Vreelandella piezotolerans: one gene and its partner. The protein of the gene in region 1 interacts with the protein of each later gene in a pairwise test. Links are inferred from orthologs where the notes say so. Each region holds a gene or a part of one and is shown in the gene's direction. Other genes may lie near its edges. The genes, in order: menB and rfaD.

Region 1 (6,661 bases):
CCACGCCTACCGGGAGTTGGTGCAGATGGAGCGCTGGGGGTGCCCCTGGAGCCGCCAGCCCGATGGCCGCATACAGGTGCGCCGCTTTGGTGGCATGAAAACGGCGCGCACCTGGTTTGCTGCCGACAAGACCGGCTTCCATATGCTGCACACGCTGTTTCAGACCTCGTTGAAATACCCCGAAATCGAACGCTTCGACGAGTACTTCGTACTGGACTTGGCCGTGCATGAAGGGGCCGTGGTGGGGGTCATTGCTCTGCAAGTCGCCACGGGCGAGCTGCTGCTGTTGCGTGCCAAAGCGGTGGTATTGGCCACCGGCGGGGCCGGGCGGCTGTTCCGCTTCAACACCAATGCGGGCATCGTCACCGGTGACGGCATGGCCATGGCCTACCGCCACGGCGTGGCGCTGCGCGACATGGAGTTCGTGCAGTACCACCCCACCGGCCTGCCCGGCTCGGGCATCCTGATCACCGAAGCGTGCCGGGGGGAAGGCGGTATTCTGCTCAACAAGGAGGGTTACCGCTACCTCCAGGACTACGGCCTGGGCCCGGAAACACCCCTGGGCAAGCCGGAAAACAAGTACATGGAGCTGGGCCCTCGGGACAAGCTCTCCCAGGCGTTCTGGCAGGAGCAGCAGGCCGGGCGTACCGGCAAGTTTGGCGACAGCGACGTGGTCTATCTCGACCTTCGCCACCTGGGCGCCGACTATCTGCATGAGCGCCTGCCGTTCATCTGCGAGCTGGCCAAATCCTATATCAATGTCGACCCCGTCAAGGAGCCGATCCCGATTCGGCCTGCGGTGCACTACACCATGGGCGGCATCGAAACCGATCCCCAGTGTGAAACGACCATTGCGGGTCTGTACGCCGCCGGGGAGTGCGCATCGGTAGGCCTGCATGGGGCCAACCGGCTGGGCTCCAATTCGCTGACCGAGCTGCTGGTCTTTGGCCGCTTGGCTGGGGAGCAGGCCAGCCAGCGGGCTGCCCGCACCGACTGGGTGGCGCTGCCGGTCTTGCAGGCGCAGGCCCAGCGGCAGCAGGCGCGGCTGGCCACGCTCTGCGATGGCCAGGGCAGCGGTGAATCCTGGGTGACGCTCAAGCACGCCATGGTGCAGGCCATGGAGAGCGGCTGCGGCATTTACCGCACCGAAGCAGGCATGCAGCAGGCGTTGGATACCCTTCGCCAGCTGCGCCAGCGCTATGCCCAGGTGCGAGTAAGTGACACCAGCAAGATTTTCAATACCGAGCTGCTGGAGTGCCTGGAGTTTGGCTACGGGCTGGAGATCGCCGAGGCGTCGTGCCTGGCCGCGTTGGAGCGTCGCGAATCCCGGGGTGCCCACCAGCGCCTGGACGAGGGCCTGCAGGCCCGTGACGACGTGGGCTATCTCAAGCATAGCCAGGTGTTTTACCAGGGTGATGCGCCCGCCGAGCTGCGCTGGCAGGCGGTGGATACCCGCTTTTCGGCCCCGGCCGCGCGGGTTTACGGGGATGCGGCCAAGGGAGGCAAGGCATGAACAAGCACATCAGCATCAAGCGTTACCTGCCCGACAGCGCAGCGGAACCCTACTGGCAAACCTACGACGTTGCTGTGGAGGACAGCACCTCGCTTCTCGACGCGCTGAACCATATCAAGGAGCAGCAGGACAGCACGCTGAGCTACCGCTGGTCTTGCCGAATGGCGATTTGTGGCTCCTGTGGCGTCATGGTCAACGGCATTCCCAAGCTGGGCTGTAAAACCTTCCTGCGCGACTACCCTGGCGAGATTCGTATCGAACCGCTGGCGCACTTCCCCGTGCAGCGGGACCTGGTCGTGGACATGGCGCTGTTCCTGGAGCACCTGGCGGCGGTGAAGCCCTACCTGATCGAACAGGACCCGGTGCAGACCTTTGATCCCGGCCAGGCGCAGCCCCACACACAAACGCCTGAACAGCTGGCGCGCTATCGGCAGTTTGCCAACTGTATCAACTGTGGCCTGTGCTATTCGGCGTGCCCGCAGTTTGGTTTGAACCCTGAGTTTCTGGGGCCTGCGGCGCTGACCCTGGCGCACCGCTACAACCTGGACAGCCGGGACCAGGGCAAACGTCAGCGCATGGCGCAGCTCAACCGCCACGATGGTGTCTGGAGCTGTACCTTCGTGGGCTTCTGCTCGCAGGTATGCCCCAAGCACGTCGACCCGGCCGCTGCGGTCAATCAGGGCAAGGTCGAGGCCGCCAAACATACGCTGATCGCACTGTTCAAGGGCTGATTGGCCAGAACGAACCGTCGGGAGAGTGCCTCATGGAAAAATCATCATCACAACGGCTGCCGCCCTTGAAGCGCAACTGGTGGCTGAAGCACGGTTTCTTCAAGCGCTATATGCTGCGCGAAGCCACGGTGGTGCCGCTGGTGTTTTTCATTCTCTGCCTATTGGCAGGAGTGTTCGCGCTGTTGCAGGGCCCGGCGAGCTGGCAGGGCTGGGTGGCCTTTATGGGCTCGCCGCTGGTGCTGCTGCTGAATGCGCTGGCGCTGGTGGCCAGCCTCTATCACGCGGCCACCTTCTTCGTGCTGTTTCCTCGGGTCATGCCGCTGCGCGTGGCGGGGCGCAGCGTGCCCGCTGGTGCCATCGTTGCTGGCCAGTGGGCGGGGGTCGTGGCAGTGGCGGTCGTGTTGTTCTGGCTCTTGGGGAGGGGCGGCGCATGAAAACCTCACATCAAAAAGCACCCCTGGGTCAGCCTCGGCAAGCCTATGACGAGCCCCTGTGGTGGGGGCTGTTCAGTGCCGGGGGCGTCTGTTTTGCCGTGGTCTTGCCTGCGGTGATTCTGTTCATCGGGCTATTGCTGCCGTTGGGCCTGCTGCCCGCCGAGGCGCTTGGCCACGAGCGGGCCTCCCGCCTGCTGTTCAGCCTGCCCGGCGTGCTGTTCATCGGCGCCGCCGTGTGCTTGCCGCTGTTTCATGCCGCCCACCGGCTGCGCCATGGCCTATTCGACCTGAGCCTGGGCCAGGACACTCGCAACAAATGGCTGATGTACGGCCTGGCGGCCCTGTTGAGCCTGTTGGCGCTGGCTCTGGTGGTCGTGGGCTGGCTGCGCTGAGGCCCGCCCGCGAACACGGCCGTATCAAAAAGAACGCACACCCCTGATAAGCACGAGGTCAGCATGATCGAAGGACTCACGGAACAGGCGCTGTATGCCCCCATCAAGTGGCAGGACGCCTCGCAAGAGTACCAGGACATCCTCTATCACACCGCTGAGGAGGGCATTGCACGGATCACCATCAATCGCCCTGAGGTGCGCAATGCGTTTCGCCCGCAAACGGTGAGCGAGATGATCCATGCCCTCGGCCGCGCGCGCCACGACAGCGCCATCGGCGCGATTCTGCTGACCGGGGCGGGCGAACAGGCCTTCTGCTCCGGGGGCGACCAGCGCATTCGTGGCGACTACGGCGGCTACCGCGACGAGGCGGGCACCCATCACCTCAACGTACTGGATTTCCAGCGTGACATTCGCACCTGCCCGAAGCCGGTGGTCGCCATGGTGGCGGGCTACGCCATTGGCGGCGGCCACGTGCTGCACCTGATGTGCGATTTGACCATCGCCGCCGACAACGCCATCTTCGGCCAGACCGGCCCCAAGGTCGGCTCGTTTGATGGCGGCTATGGCGCCTCCTACCTGGCGCGCATCGTCGGCCAGAAGAAGGCGCGAGAAATCTGGTTTCTCTGCCGCCAGTACGGCGCCGAGCAGGCCCTCGACATGGGCCTGGTCAACCACGTGGTGCCGCTTGACGAGCTCGAGCGGGAAAGCGTGCGCTGGTGCCGCGAGATGCTCCAGCACAGCCCCATGGCGCTGCGCTGCCTGAAAGCCTCGCTCAACGCCGACTGCGACGGCCAGGCGGGGCTTCAGGAGCTGGCCGGCAACGCCACCATGCTCTACTACATGACCGAAGAGGGCCAGGAGGGGCGCAACGCCTTCAACGAGAAGCGCCGCCCGGATTTCTCCCGCTACCCGCGCAACCCCTGATGGCGCGCGCGCTCTACCGCTACGCGCTTGCGCTGACCAGGCCGCTGACGCTGAACGGCGAGCGGCTGACCCAGCGCGAGGGGCTGCTGGTAAACATCGACGGCCAGTGGGGCGAGATCGCCCCGTTGCCGGGCTTCTCCTGCGAGACCCTGGCCCAGGCCGAAGCCGAGGCGCTGGCCTACCTGGCCGCTTTCGAGCGCGGCGAGGTGCCGACCCCGCAGCTTGCCTCGGTGCAGTTCGGCCTTGGCTGCGCCCGGCGCGCCTGGCCCGAGCGCTTGCCCCAATCACCCGCCCCGTACCCGCTGCTTCAGGGTACGCCTGCCCATCTGATGATCGAGATCGAGGTCCGCCTCAAGGCGTGGCGAACGGCGCCGCCGGAGCGCCTCAAGCTCAAGGTCGCCCGCTACCCCATCAATGAAGAGCTGGCGCTGATCAAGCGGATAAGTGAGCGCTTGCCCACCACCCGGCTGATACTGGACGCCAACGGCGGCTTCACCCGCGAGCAGGCGCGGCGCTTCTGTGCCGGGCTGCCGCCGGGGCAGATCGACTACCTGGAAGAGCCCTGCGCCGCGCTTACCGACACCCAGGCCGTGGCCGAGGCGACCGGCGTGCCCTTTGCGCTGGACGAAACCCTCTCGCGGCAGCGCCCCTGGCAGGCACACCCGCAGCTGGCGGCGCTGGTCATCAAACCCACGCTGATCGGCTCGCTTGCCGCGTGCCAGGCGCTGGTCGAACGGGCGCGGGCGCTGGGGCTTCGCGTGGTGGTGTCATCGAGCTTCGAATCCGAGCTGGGCCTGGAGCTGCTTTCGCGCCTGGCCCGGGAGTGGGCGCCGGGCGAGCCGCCGGGGCTGGATACCGGCGGCTGGCTCGCTGGGCGCCTTACCGACCAACGCGGTGCGGTCATGGTCGAGCGCTGCCGCTGCCTCTACCACTCGGCGTGATCGCCACCCTCAGGAGCCCCGCATGACCGAGCCTTGCCCCATCCACGCCTGGGCCACTCAAACCCCCGAACACATCGCCATCGAGGCCAGCGAGCAGCGGCTGAGCTACCGCCAGCTGGACCGCCGCGTGGCGGGGCTTGCCCGGCAGCTGATGCGCCAAATGCCCCCCGGCGAGCGGCTGCTGGTGCCCGCCCGCGGCTCGCTCAACGCACTATTATTGGCCTGGGCCTGCCTGCGCGCCCGGGTGGTGTTCTGCCCGGTCAACCCGGCGGTGCCCGCCGGGGAGCAGGTCGCCATGGCGGCGCGCCTGCCCGCGCGCTTTCTGGCCCAGCCCGAAGGGGGCAGCCCCAAGCTTGCAAACGCCGAGGGCCCGACGCCACTGGCGCTGGACTTCACCGCCGAGGCCGAACCGGGCGAGCCGCTCCTCGACCCCGACCAGCCCAGCAACACCATCTTTACCTCCGGCTCCAGCGGTACGCCCAAGGCGGTGCAGCATCGCCTTGGCAATCATCTGGCCTCGTCGCGGGGCTCGGCATCGTTCATTTCTGTGGATCAAGCGAGCGGCTGGCTGCTCTCGCTGCCGCTTTTCCACATCGGCGGCTACGCCATCGCCTTTCGGGTGTTCCTCGCCGGTGGGCGCGTCATTATCGACGACGGCGCACCGCTTCTGGAGCGCCTGCAACGCCAGCCCATCACCCACCTCTCGCTGGTGCCCACCCAGCTCTGGCGGCTGCTTCACGCGGGATTCGACCCGCAAAAGACACAGCTACGCGAGCTGCTGCTCGGCGGCGCCGCCATCCCCGCGCCGCTGGTCGCCAAAATGACCGCGCTGGGCCTGACGCCCAGGGTGAGCTACGGCCTCTCGGAAATGGCCAGCCAGGTATGCACCGGCCTGCCCGGCGCCCCCGGCGTGGTCGGCAAGCCCCTGCCCGGGCGCGAAGTGCGCGTCCACAACGGCGAGATCCAGGTGCGCGGCGAAACGCTTTTTGAGGGCTACCTGCAAGACGGCCAGCTTACCCCGGCGGTCGACAGCGAAGGCTGGTTCGCCACCAGGGACAAGGGCCACTTCACAAAGCAAGGCGAGCTAGTGGTGGAAGGGCGGCTGGACAACGCCTTCATCTCCGGCGGCGAAAACATCCAACCCGAAGCCATCGAACAACGCCTGGTCGACCACCCCGGTGTTGCCCAAGCGCTGGTGGTGCCCGTGCCTCAACCGGAATGGGGCGAACGCCCGGTGGCGTTTGTCGACTACCACGCGGAGGAAGTGGATGGAGCCGAACTAAACACTTGGGTGCGCGAGACGCTGCCCGGCTTTATGGTGCCGGATGCGTGGTTTGGCTGGCCTGAGGGGGTGGGGTTCAAGCCCTCGCGGCGGGTGTTTGCGATGAAGGCGCGGGCGGCGCTTGAGTCATCTGAAAGAGTCGGCGAGTAAAGACCTACGACCTATGGCTGACGAGTGTCATTAAATTTACGCGTGACCTAAGGTAAGTTTGTGGATAGGGTATGATTGAACCGGTAAAACACGCGGTCACGCGAACAATGGATAGACTGCCTGAAAATTTATAGAATCTATATAGATCAGTAAGTTATGGGCCGCATGCGGGCTGTATAACACCAATAAACGCGCTGGCGGGTTTATTGGTGTTATGTGGTTGGGCGTATAATCACTGTTAGGGCTCAAAGATTACAGGAAGAAATGTGCATGACAGATTTACCTAAAAATATT
Region 2 (6,770 bases), 3.4 Mb from region 1 along the record:
GAATGGCAGACGGGTAGGGGATCCACTCGTCCAAAGATTTGATATAGGCATCCGAGTCGTGATTAATCACGCCATCGCGGTCCAGTATCACGAGTTGCTGAGCGGTGATCATAAGGCTCCCTTCAAGAAAACGTCTCTGCTTAGCGTAAGCGCTGACGAGGCAATGAACGAGTGTTTCACGTGAAACACTCCATTACTCAATAGAAAGCCCGGCTTGTCAAAAGCCGGGCTGTCGGTTGTGCCTCTAGAGCAGTCGATGCGCTCAATCCTTCACCGTCTTACTGGGGTAGCTGAGAGATATCGGCTACTTCCAGGAACAGCGCTTGCAGGCTGGCCAGCAAGGCAAGGCGGTTACGGCGAATGGCATCGTCGTCCGCCATGACCATGACTTGATCGAAGAATGCATCGACCGGCTCGCGGAGGGTGGCGAGCGCGTCCAGTGCCTGCTGGTAATTGCCTGCGGCAAACAGCGGCGACACCTGCTGTTGGCTGGCCGTGACCGCTTCGAAAAGCGATTTTTCCGCCGCTTCTTGAAGTAGCGAGGCGTCGACCTGGGTGCTGCCGTCGTGCTCCTGCTTGCTCAAGATATTGGAAACACGCTTGTTGGCAGCGGCCAATGCCGCGGCTTCTTCACGCTGGGCGAAGGCTTTCACGGCACGTAAGCGGCGCGCAAAATCCAGCGGTTTGGTCACCGGGCGAGCACGAACGGCGAGATACATCTCAGCAGAGATACCCTCCTCCTGGCCCCAGGCGCGGAAGCGGTCGAGCATATAGGTCAACACGTCTTCTACGAGGCCCTCGGCTTTCGGGAGATTCTGGTGCTGGTCAGCAGTGATCTGCAGCAGCTCGCGCAGGTCGAGGTTCAACTCGCCTTTGACCAGGATGTTCAATACGCCAATGGACGCGCGGCGCAGGGCGAAGGGGTCCTTGGCGCCGGTGGGGCGTTGACCAATACCGAAAATGCCTACCAGCGTATCCAGGCGGTCGGCCAGAGCCAGCGCTTGGCCGGTCAAACTGTGCGGAATCGCGTCGCTGGCAAAGCGAGGTAGATACTGCTCCTCCAGCGCCTGGGCAACCTCCGCCGGTTCGCCATCCTGCTCGGCGTAGTAGCGGCCCATAATGCCCTGCAGCTCGGGGAATTCGAGCACCATTTCGGTAACGAGATCACATTTGGCCAGGGCCACAGCGCGTTGCGCATGAGCCACGTCACCCTGGATGCGCTCAGCGATGAAAGTGGCGATGGCCGTGCTGCGGCGGGCCTTGTCCGCCAACGTGCCCAACTGCTGCTGGAAGACTACGCTTTCCAGTTGCGGTATGCGTGAGCCCAGCGTTTGCTTCCGGTCGGTATCGTAGAAGAAGGCGGCATCCGCCAAGCGCGGACGAATGACCTTTTCATTACCGGAGATCACCTGGTCGGGATCCTGGCTCTCGATGTTCGAGATGGTGATGAACAGCGGCTTCAACTTGCCCTGATCATCCAGCAGGTGGAAGTATTTTTGATTGGCCTTCATCGAGGAAATCAGGCACTCGGCAGGTACTTCCAGGAAGCGCTCGTCGAAGCTGCCGGTGAGCGCCACGGGCCACTCCACCAAACCGCTCACCTCGACCAGCAGGTCTTCATCGATGACGGCGTTGGCTTCCTGAACCTCGGCCTCGGCGAGCACCTGCTCACGAATACGCTCGCGGCGCTGCTGGCGGTCGGCCAGAACGTAGGCATTCTCGAGTGCCGCTAGATAGTCATCGGCGTGCTCGAGCTGGATGGCATCCGGCGCGTGGAAACGGTGGCCGTAGGTGGTACGGCTGGCTTCCAGCCCCAGCGCTTCTGCTGCAATGACGTCTTTGCCATACAGGGCCACGAGCCAGTGCACGGGGCGCGAGAACTCGACGCGGGACGCGCCCCAGCGCATATTCTTGGGCACTGGAAGCGAGTGTAGCGTCTTGCGCACCATCTCCGGTAGCAGCGCTTGAACGCTGTCACCTTGCTGCTGCTCGCGGTAGCCAAGCCAGGTGCCTTTATCGGTGTCCAGATGGATCAGATCCTCCACGCTGACACCGCAGGAGCGAGCAAAGCCTTCCGCCGCCTTTGTGGGGACGCCGTCTTTGAAAGCGGCGGCCAGCGCGGGTCCGCGACGCTCTACTTCGCGATCCGGCTGTTTGTCGGCGAGTCCGGTAACCTTCACGGCTAGGCGCCGCGGGGTGGCGTAGGCGGTCACCGCCTCGAAGGGAATCTCGGCGTCCTGTAAGCCTTTTTCGATACCCGAGGCAAAGGCGTCTGAGAGCGTGTCTAGCGCGGTCGGCGGAAGCTCTTCTGCGCCAAGTTCTAATAAAAGCGTATCAACGGCCATTATGCGTCTCCCTGCTCGGCGAGCTCATCTTGTAACAGTTCACGGCGCAATTCCTCCGAGGCCATGGGGAATCCTGCTGCTTTACGAGACTCGAAGTAGGCAGTGGCAACATCACGCGCCATGGTGCGCACGCGTAAAATGAAGCGCTGACGCTCGGTCACGGAAATGGCGTGGCGCGCATCCAGCAGGTTGAAGGTATGCGACGCTTTGAGCACCTGCTCGTAGGCGGGCAGCGGGAGGCTCGCGGCCAGCAGCTTGCTGCACTCTTTTTCCTGATGGTCGAAGGCAGCAAAGAGCTGGTCGACGTCGGCGTGCTCGAAGTTATACGCCGACTGCTCGCGCTCGTTTTGCAGGTAGACATCGCCGTAGCTGACTTTGCTGCCGTCCGGCGCGATGGCCCATACCAGGTCGTAAACGCTCTCCACGTTTTGCAGGTACATGGCGATACGCTCGAGTCCGTAGGTCAACTCGCCGGTGACGGGGTAGCACTCGATACCGCCCGCCTGCTGGAAGTAGGTGAACTGGGTTACTTCCATGCCGTTGAGCCATACTTCCCAGCCCAATCCCCAAGCGCCGAGCGTCGGGGATTCCCAGTTATCTTCTACGAAGCGCACGTCGTGAATCAGCGGATCAAGTCCTAAACGCTTCAGCGAACCCAGATACAGATCCTGCAAGTTGCTGGGCGAAGGCTTCATTACCACCTGAAACTGGTAGTAGTGCTGCAGGCGATTGGGGTTCTCGCCATAGCGGCCGTCGGTTGGGCGGCGGGAAGGCTGAACGTAGGCAGCATTCCAGGTTTCTGGACCAATCGCCCGCAGGAACGTGGCGGGGTGGAAGGTGCCCGCGCCGACTTCCATATCGAGGGGCTGAAGGATGACGCAGCCCTGTTCTGCCCAATACTGTTGCAGAGCAAGGATCAAGCCTTGAAAGGTCGACACATCGGGTGTCGATTGGTTTGTCGAAACACTCATCGCGGAAAGCACCGTTGGCCATGAATTCATAAGCCGTCAAGTATACAATCACAGGCAGATGGGTTATAGGCACGTTAGCCAAAGAGCCGCTTTTGGTAAGGAGAACGAGATGATCGTGGTAACAGGCGGGGCCGGGTTCATCGGCGCCAATATTGTCAAAGCGCTAAATGCTCGCGGCCGTGACGATGTGATGGTGGTCGACGACCTGCGCGATGGCACCAAATTCGTCAATTTGGCGGACTGCACGCTGGCTGACTACTTGGATAAAGACGATTTCATCGCCCGCGTGAAAGCCGCGCTACGTGGTGAAACGGTGGACTTGCCCACCATCGATGCGATTTTCCATGAAGGGGCCTGTTCGGACACCACCGAGTGGGACGGGCACTATATGATGGAGAATAACTTCGAGTACTCCAAAGTGCTGCTCAACTACTGTGAAAAACTGGGCATCCCTTTTCTGTACGCATCGTCGGCGGCGACCTACGGTGGCAGCGAGGTGTTCAAGGAAGCGCCGGAGCATGAGAAGCCGCTCAACGTCTACGGCTACTCCAAGCTACTGTTCGATCAGCACGTTCGCTCGCGCTGGAACGAGTTGACGACTCAAGTGGTAGGTTTCCGCTACTTCAACGTTTACGGGCCGCGAGAGCAGCACAAAGGCAAGATGGCCAGCGTTGCCTATCACAACCATCTGCAGATCCGTAACGGCGAAACGCTGAAGCTGTTCGGTGCTTACGGTGGCTATGAGGCGGGCATGCAGAGCCGCGACTTCGTCTACGTGGGCGATGTGGTCGATGTGAATCTCTGGTTTTTGGATAACCCTCACGCATCAGGCATCTTCAATTTGGGCACCGGGCGTGCCGAGCCGTTCAAGGCGATTGGCGAAGCGGTCATCGATTTTTACGGTCAGGGCGAGATCGATTACATTCCCTTCCCCCAAGAGTTGAAAGGGCGCTACCAAAGCTACACGCGTGCTGATATTAGCCAACTGCGTGCGGCAGGTTGTGACGTGGAATTCAAAACCGTCGCCCAGGGCGTCAAGGCGTACTTGGAGTGGTTGAATGGCTAACTCGGCCAAGCGGCTGCTGGTCGTCGGTCCTTCCTGGGTCGGCGATATGGTCATGGCGCAGAGTCTGTTCATGACGTTGAAGGCGCGCTATCCAGGCGCCACGCTAGGTGTGGTCGCCCCGGGATGGTCCCAGCCGATCTTAGAGCGCATGCCTCAAGTGGACGAAGTGCTACCGCTGGCGGTAGGCCACGGAGAGTTTGGCCTTGCCAGCCGTCGCGAGCTGGCGGCACGGCTACGCGGTCGCTTCGATCGCGCCATCGTTCTGCCGCGCTCTTGGAAGGCCGCCTTGGTGCCCTTCATGGCCCGCATTCCTGAGCGCGTGGGTTTTTTGGGAGAGCACCGCTACGGCTTGCTAAAAGAGCGTCGCAAGCTCGACAAGCAGGTGCTGGATCAAACCGTCAAACGGTTCGTCTCGCTGGGGCTGCCATTGGAAGAGGCACAAAGCGGGCAGTTCTCGATTCCCAAGCCACGGCTCACCATTGACCGTGATAACTTGGTGAATTTGCGCCTGAGCCATACGCTGTCCTCTCGTCCCGCCATCGGCATGATGCCCGGCGCGGAGTATGGTCCTGCCAAGCAGTGGCCGTTGGCGTATTTTCATCAATTGGCTGCGAGACTGATCGACGACGGTTTCGAGATTCGCGTGCTAGGCGGAGCGAAAGATCACCCTGCAGGGCAGAGCATCGTGAATGGCTTGCCGCATGCGCATAATTTATGCGGAAAAACACAGCTGGCCGATGCCGTGGACCTTTTGGCCGACTGTCGCCAGGTCGTTACCAACGATTCAGGGCTCATGCATGTCGCGGCGGCGGTAGGGGTACGCATCCAAGCGCTATATGGCTCGTCATCGCCCGCCTATACGCCACCGCTAACGGATAACGCGGACATCCACTACCTTGGGCTCTCCTGTTCGCCGTGCTTTCAGCGTACCTGCCCGTTAGGCCATACGAACTGCTTGAACGAGCTAGGCGTAGAACGGGTGTATCAGGCCATGCGCACCTAGCGCATGATCTCCATTTCGTCAGCTTGATCGGCGGGTGTTTCGATGATCTGATCGGTGGCGCTCTCTTCAGGCGCACGCCGCTGAGGGGTTAGCCCGTCCCAAAGGCGATGCTGCAGCGCGGTCTCCTCCCGTAGACGTTCATTCAGCGCCTCCAGCCCATGAATCTCGACCAGCGTGGGTTGGCTGCCAAGTAGTGAAGCGCCAAGGCCCGCGCGGTGATCGTTCAATGTGAGGCCCATAGCGTCGAGGATCGTGGGGAAAACGTCTAGCATGGTGGCGCCTCGCCTTACTCGCTGCGGACGGATATCCTCGCCCAGCATGATGAGCGTATTGTCGCGATCCAAGGTGGTGAGCTGATCCCACACCGACACGCGCATGGTGAGATGATCACTGAGTACCACCACTAGCGTGTTTTCCAGCAGTCCTTCTTGCTCTAACCGTTCAACGAGGTCTCGGGCTTGGCGCGCAGAGCACTCTACCGAGTAGAGAATATCCTGACCATCGAATTCGCCCTGGCGGTCCAGACAGGTTTGCGAGGGAAAACCGCTGGGCGCATGGCCCGCAATGCTCAGGTTCACCACGGCCCAAGGACCGTCGTCCTCCTCGCTCAGTCGACGTATTTCGTCGACGGTCACATCGTATAGTGTATCGTCATAAAGACCCCAACTGTTCACATACTCAGGATCCTCGAGATCCGGTAGCAGTTCTTCTTTACCTTTGACGGTATCGAACTGGTGACCACGATAGAAAAGCCCTTTACCAGCAAACTGCGTGCTGGCGCCTCCCAAAAAACTGAGCCGGTAGCCCTGACCGGCCAGCACGTCTCCCAGACACTCAACGCCGGGTACGACTTGGCTGAGCGGTTCGAACTGACTATCGTGCAGCAGGCCGGCGGGCATGAGGGGGACGCCGCACTGGCTGGCGATCATCCCAGCCATGGTCCAGCCCGTATTCTCCATCTGCTGAATGCCCTCGAACACCAACCCGCGCTCGCCCAGTGCCGCTAAATCTGCGTAGGCGTCGCCAAATAGCTCGTTGCTATAGGTGCGCTCCATGCTCTCCAGGTACATCAGCAGTAGGTTGGGTGCATTGGGTTGGTCGCCGGTGGGTGGCGCAACATAGCGTCGATCTAGCCAAGCGCCATCGTCCGTCACTATCGCGGCGCTGCGTTGACCAATGCCGTAGAGCAGTGGGTTGGCCGCCAATAGCGCGATGGCAAAGAAGCGCTCGGTCAAACGCCAGCGCTGATCGTGGCGCGACAACCACGTCACCGATACCAGCACCGCCAACACGGTGAGCGTGTAGGTCAGTGCCAGCAGCATTTTACCTGCCCCGCCATGCTCCGCCATGCCCGCCTGTAAATGAAAAAACACCGCCCCGAGGTC

The links.
Region 2: the proteins of menB (region 1) and rfaD interact in binary tests that used the Escherichia coli proteins (3 or more experiments, as listed by UniProt). The link is inferred for Vreelandella piezotolerans from one-to-one orthologs.

The regions. Positions count from the first base shown.
Region 1 is NZ_CP048602.1:3,441,251-3,447,911, reverse strand. The notes cover bases 2,191-5,063. They hold menB (1,4-dihydroxy-2-naphthoyl-CoA synthase), read left to right. Parts: upstream 2,191-3,133; coding sequence 3,134-3,994; downstream 3,995-5,063. Other genes in these bases: GYM47_RS15770 (AMP-binding protein), read left to right, coding at 4,889-5,063; menC (o-succinylbenzoate synthase), read left to right, coding at 3,994-4,935; frdD (fumarate reductase subunit FrdD), read left to right, coding at 2,675-3,070; GYM47_RS15790 (fumarate reductase subunit C), read left to right, coding at 2,277-2,678; GYM47_RS15795 (succinate dehydrogenase/fumarate reductase iron-sulfur subunit), read left to right, coding at 2,191-2,244. Outside these bases: frdA (fumarate reductase (quinol) flavoprotein subunit), read left to right, coding at 1-1,513; more of GYM47_RS15795, read left to right, coding at 1,510-2,190; more of GYM47_RS15770, read left to right, coding at 5,064-6,367; GYM47_RS15765 (hypothetical protein), read left to right, coding at 6,638-6,661. UniProt on the Escherichia coli protein: Converts o-succinylbenzoyl-CoA (OSB-CoA) to 1,4-dihydroxy-2-naphthoyl-CoA (DHNA-CoA).
Region 2 is NZ_CP048602.1:6,864-13,633, forward strand. What follows is about bases 2,422-5,403. They hold rfaD (ADP-glyceromanno-heptose 6-epimerase), read left to right. Parts: upstream 2,422-3,425; coding sequence 3,426-4,382; downstream 4,383-5,403. Other genes in these bases: glyQ (glycine--tRNA ligase subunit alpha), read right to left, coding at 2,422-3,316; waaF (lipopolysaccharide heptosyltransferase II), read left to right, coding at 4,375-5,385; GYM47_RS00050 (sulfatase-like hydrolase/transferase), read right to left, coding at 5,382-5,403. In the rest of the region: gmhB (D-glycero-beta-D-manno-heptose 1,7-bisphosphate 7-phosphatase), read right to left, coding at 1-112; glyS (glycine--tRNA ligase subunit beta), read right to left, coding at 279-2,345; more of glyQ, read right to left, coding at 2,345-2,421; more of GYM47_RS00050, read right to left, coding at 5,404-6,770. UniProt on the Escherichia coli protein: Catalyzes the interconversion between ADP-D-glycero-beta-D-manno-heptose and ADP-L-glycero-beta-D-manno-heptose via an epimerization at carbon 6 of the heptose.